2 regions of the Terrabacter sp. LjRoot27 genome follow, and region 1 is predicted to be linked to the other one. Evidence: predicted binding sites of a transcription regulator. Region 1 holds the regulator's gene; the other holds the start of a gene.

Region 1 (2,384 bases):
GTAGCGCATCCCCTGCTCCCTTCCCGAGGCAGCAACGCTAGGCCGGGCCCGGGACGGCGGGAGCCCGTCATCCACAGGACCGCGGTCGAGCCCGGTCGCGCGGGCGACCTTGCGCCACAAGGACGGCGCCACGACCAGGGGTCGGGACAGCAGGACGCCGCACCCCCGGTCAGGGGTGCGGCGTCCGGGGCAGGAACGGCGGGGTCGAAGCGCCGCTACCGCCAGCCGCTGAAGGTGGAGCCAACGCGGCGGATCAGGAGGGCCGGGACCGGCGCAGCCGAGCACACGGCAGACGACACGGGACGGGCTCTGGACGGGCTGGACGGGCTGGACGGGTCAGCGACCCGGGACGACGAGCTGCTGGCCGCTGTGGATCGCTGTGGTGCTGAGGGCGTTGGCGATCTGGAGCTCGACGACGCCCTCGGCCGTGGTCAGCTCGGGCAGCTCGCGGGCGGCGATGCCCGACAGGGTCTGGCCGGACTGGACCGTGATCGTGCGTGGCTCGCCCGTGGCCGACGCGAGCTGGCCCGCCAGGCCGACCCCGAGGACGGAGACGACGCCCGCGACGAGGAGCGTGACGACGAGGCGGCCGAATCGCGTCAGGCGCATCGGCGGCCTCGCGGCACGGGCCGCACGCGCGGCCTCGGGCCCGGTGGGGACGAGGACGAGGCGAGGCCGGCCGGTCGACTGCGACCGCGCGGGCTCCTCGGTGTGCGGCTGACGAACGGCCTCGAGGACGATGGCGCTCATGGTGACCTCCCCTTGCTCCTGAACTGGCGAACACATGTTCGATAGAACGTCTGTACGAGTTGTAGCACGTATGTTCGACGAAGTCGAGACACGCATCGAACAGGTGTTTGGCAACTGTGTTCGAACTGCGTAGTCTTTCCTCACACCACAGACCTCACCAGCCACCACTGACACTGGCCCCACACCCAGCGTCACGACGCGGTCTGACGAGCCGACGAAGGGGACACCATGGGCGTGACCGAGCTTCCCGATCGCGAGACCGGCGACGGTCTCACCGTCCGCCAGCGGCGGGTGCTCGAGGTCATCCGCAACTCCGTCGACCGGCGCGGCTACCCGCCGAGCATGCGCGAGATCGGCGACGCCGTCGGCCTCGCCAGCCCCTCGAGCGTCTCGCACCAGCTCAACGCCCTCGTCGCCAAGGGCTACCTGCGCCGCGACCCGAACCGGCCGCGGGCCCTCGAGGTCGTCTCGCCCGACGCGAAGGCCGAGGAGCTCGGCTACCGCGGGGGCGACGCCACCGCGCCGCGTCCGCGCGGCGACCACTACGACACGGAGACCGACTCGGGCGATGCCCGCCCCGAGGCGTCGTACGTGCCGGTGCTCGGCCAGATCGCGGCCGGTGTGCCGATCACGGCCGAGGAGGTCGTCGAGGACGTCTTCCCGCTGCCCAAGCAGCTCGTCGGCGAGGGCGACCTCTTCCTCCTCAAGGTCAACGGCGACTCGATGGTCGAGGCCGCGATCTGCGACGGTGACTGGGTCGTCGTGCGCCAGCAGCAGCACGCCGAGAACGGCGACGTCGTGGCCGCGATGCTCGACAACGAGGCCACGGTCAAGACGTTCAAGCGCACCGACGGGCACGTGTGGCTCATGCCGCACAACCCCGACTTCTCGCCCATCGACGGCGACCACGCGACGATCCTCGGCAAGGTGACGGCGGTCCTGCGCCGGCTCTGACAGCGCCCGCTCCCCCACCGACGACGGATGCCGTCGGCGCCCTCCGCGCCGACGGCATCGTCGCGTCCCGGGAAGCGTATCGGGTGAGGCGGCGACAGACTCTGAGCCGTGAGCCCTGCGAAGGAGACCGCCATGGCACCTGGCCGCACCCGCGACGTCGTCCTCACCTACCGCTACCTGCGCGGCGCGATGATCGCGCTGCTGCTCTTGCTGCTGCTCTCGGTCGGCTACCAGTGGTGGTGGGAGACCGACCACTCGTGCTGGCTCGGCTCGATCAGCGCGTACTACTACACGCCGGCGCGGACCGTCTTCGTCGGCTCGCTCTGCGCGCTCGGGGCCAGCCTCATCGCCTACAAGGGCCATTCGCCCGAGGAGGACGTGCTGCTCAACTTCTCGGGCTTCATGGCGTTCGTCGTCGCCATGGTGCCGACGGTGCCGGACGGACGGTGCGGGCCGAACGCGTACACCCAGACCCCGACCGAGATCGCGGCGGCCGTGCGCAACAACATCTGGTCGCTCGTCGTCGTGGCGGTGCTCGCGGCCCTCGTGGCCGCCTGGCTCAAGCGGGGCGCGATGACGCGCGACCCGTCCGAGCGGCCCACGGTGCGCTCGGTGGTCGTCTCCGTCGTGTGCGGTGCGGTCCTGCTCGGTGAGCTGACCCTCTTCCTCGTGCTGCGCGA
Region 2 (2,384 bases), 750 kb from region 1:
TGTCGGGCGCTCGGCGGTCGGACGGGACGGCGATGCCCACGCGTTCGCCCCACGCGTCGTAGCGGCGCTTGTAGCGACGGATGCGTCCGGCGAGCTTGTAGACGAGGAAGGCGCCGAGCACGAGGAAGACCAGGGCGATGGCCGCCGCCAGCCACGGGTGCGCGATGGCGAGGGCCGTGACGCCGGTGACCGTGACGTCCTCGGTGGTGCTCACGAGGACGTTGCTCGCGGGCTCGGGGGAGGTGTTGACGGCCGCGCGCAGGCCGGCCTTGATCCCGTGCGAGATGAGGGCCGTGACGCCGCCCGTCGCCGCGCCGACGGCGGCGTCGAGGCTGGCCGTGTCGTGGCCGATGAGGTAGCCGATCGTCGCGCCGACCGCCGGCCTGACGACGGTGTGCACGGAGTCCCAGACGGAGTCGACGTAGGGGATCTTGTCCGCGAGCATCTCGACGACGAAGAGGACTCCTGCCCCGATGAGCACGTCGGTGCGGGCCAGGGCGTTCGGGATCTGGCTCAGGTTGAAGATCTTGTCGGCCAGCCCGAGGACGAGCACGACGGCGTACGCGTTGATGCCGCTGCCCCACCCGGTGGTGAAGGCCATGGGGATGAGCTCGGCGCCCACGACACCCCTTCGGTCGTGCGCCGGTCACGATGGGCCGGTGCGGGTCTGGCCAGGCCGGTCGGCCGAGCCCAGGTCCAACGTCCCTGACGCTCCCGTATTCCCGTGGGCGACGCAACGGGGCGCGCTGGGCTGGCCGGACGGGGGCAGCGGAACGGGCCCGATCCGTGAGCGGACAGGACCCCTGCGCCCCTCCGTTCGCGGACCGAGCCCGCGGCATCACTCTGCCGCTGGGGACGCACACCGACCTGAGCCCGGGTACTCAGATCGGTCCGGACCGTGACGGAACGGGCACGTGCGCCGTGGCGGGCTGCAGCGGTTCCGGATCGCGTGGAGGTGACCCGCGGACCGTCTTGACAGGCTGTCGGCGGCAGGGGTTAGGCTTCGAGTATCGAACAGGTGTTCGAATCTCGTTCTTCCGGGTGAGTGCCGGGGAGGAGGTCCGGGCCGGTGTTCGAGCCAGTCAGTGGTCAGTCAGTGTCAGTCAGTTGTCAGTTCAAGTCGTCGGTTGGTGTCGGGCCGCTCGTGTGGGGCGCGGGTGGTCTGGGTCGTGATGTCCGGCCTCGACGTGTCCGAGGGAGACGTGTCGTGGTGCGCAGGTTCAGTGACGCCGTGCAGGTGAGAGTGCGCGAGCGGGAGCAGCAGGAGCAGGAGCAGTCCGTCGTGGGCCGGTCCGATGGCCGGGTCGCGAGGTCGACCCGGCCGCCCGGGGCCTCGGGAACCACCGGGGCCCCGGGGTCCCCGGTGTCGGAGCCATCGGGATCGCCGGCGTCGCCGGGGGACGGGACCCTCGAGGCGCCACCCGAGGCGTTCATCTGGCGCGGTCGTCTCTACGTCGTGCGTGGCGTCCTCGCCCAGTGGCGCGAGCGGCGGGCCTGGTGGCACGACGCGCTCGAGGCCGACGAGGCGCAGGTGCGTCCCGGCGAGACGCTCGTCGCCGCGGCGAGCGAGCAGCACGTCTGGCGCGTCGAGGCGAGTCCGGGGTGGTCGTTCACGCCCGGGGTCTACGACCTCGCCCACGACGAGTCCCCGCGCGGCGACCGCTGGTCGCTCGTCCGGGTCGCCGACTGAGCCCATGAGACGAGAGAGGAGAGGAACCACCATGACCACCGCCCACGACCTGCGTCGCCCACCCATCTCGGTCGCCGTGCTCGACCTGCTCGAGCGGGGCCGGGCGACCCTCGAGAGCGCGTGCCGCACGAGCGACGCGTCCGAGCGCTACCGCGACGCCCACCTCGGGGCCCTGCGCGCCGCCGCGGCCCTCGTCGCCGCCCGCACCGTGCCGTCGCCCCGCTCGCGACCGCGCAGCGTCTGGCAGGTGCTGCCCGGGGTGGCCCCCGAGCTGGGGGAGTGGGCTGCCTTCTTCGCCGCCTGCTCGGCGCACCGGTCGGTCATCGACCGCGGGGGTCACATCAGCGCACGCGAGTCCGACGACCTGCTGCGCCAGGCCGAGATGTTCCTCGAGATCGTCCAGGACCTCCTCGGCGTCCCCGCGACGATCCCGCTGCCGCAGTCGATCACCCCGGTCTCGAGGAGCCGGGCGAGCGGGGCGTGACGACCGGTATGACCACCATCACCAGGAGCCGCACCAGCAGCGGCACGGCCGGCGGCACCGAGAGCTTCGTGCACCTGCACGTCGCGTCCGGCTACTCCATGCGCTACGGCACGGCCAAGCCGCACGAGCTCGTCGAGCGTGCCGCCGCGTTCGGGCAGCCCGCGCTCGCCCTGACCGACCGCGACGGGCTCTACGGCGCCGTGAAGTTCG

What was found. Region 1 encodes LexA, which represses DNA repair genes until DNA is damaged. Its sites were predicted from a motif close to TCGAACANNTGTTCGA; they were not measured.
Region 2: ACSQ2D_RS09900 (DUF6504 family protein) is a predicted target of LexA. The motif match lies at 1,011-1,026, and genes of this name have one in related genera.

Annotation. Positions count from the first base shown of each region.
Region 1 covers NZ_CAXUSS020000001.1:2,857,887-2,860,270, forward strand. The annotation lists gene ACSQ2D_RS13290 (hypothetical protein) at 1-9, opposite strand, end outside; gene ACSQ2D_RS13295 (LysM peptidoglycan-binding domain-containing protein) at 337-750, opposite strand; gene lexA (transcriptional repressor LexA) at 979-1,704, shown strand; gene ACSQ2D_RS13305 (hypothetical protein) at 1,837-2,384, shown strand, end outside.
Region 2 covers NZ_CAXUSS020000001.1:2,106,459-2,108,842, forward strand. The annotation lists gene ACSQ2D_RS09895 (DUF4126 domain-containing protein) at 1-622, opposite strand, end outside; gene ACSQ2D_RS09900 (DUF6504 family protein) at 1,232-1,690, shown strand; gene ACSQ2D_RS09905 (SAV_6107 family HEPN domain-containing protein) at 1,722-2,174, shown strand; gene ACSQ2D_RS09910 (DNA polymerase III subunit alpha) at 2,183-2,384, shown strand, end outside.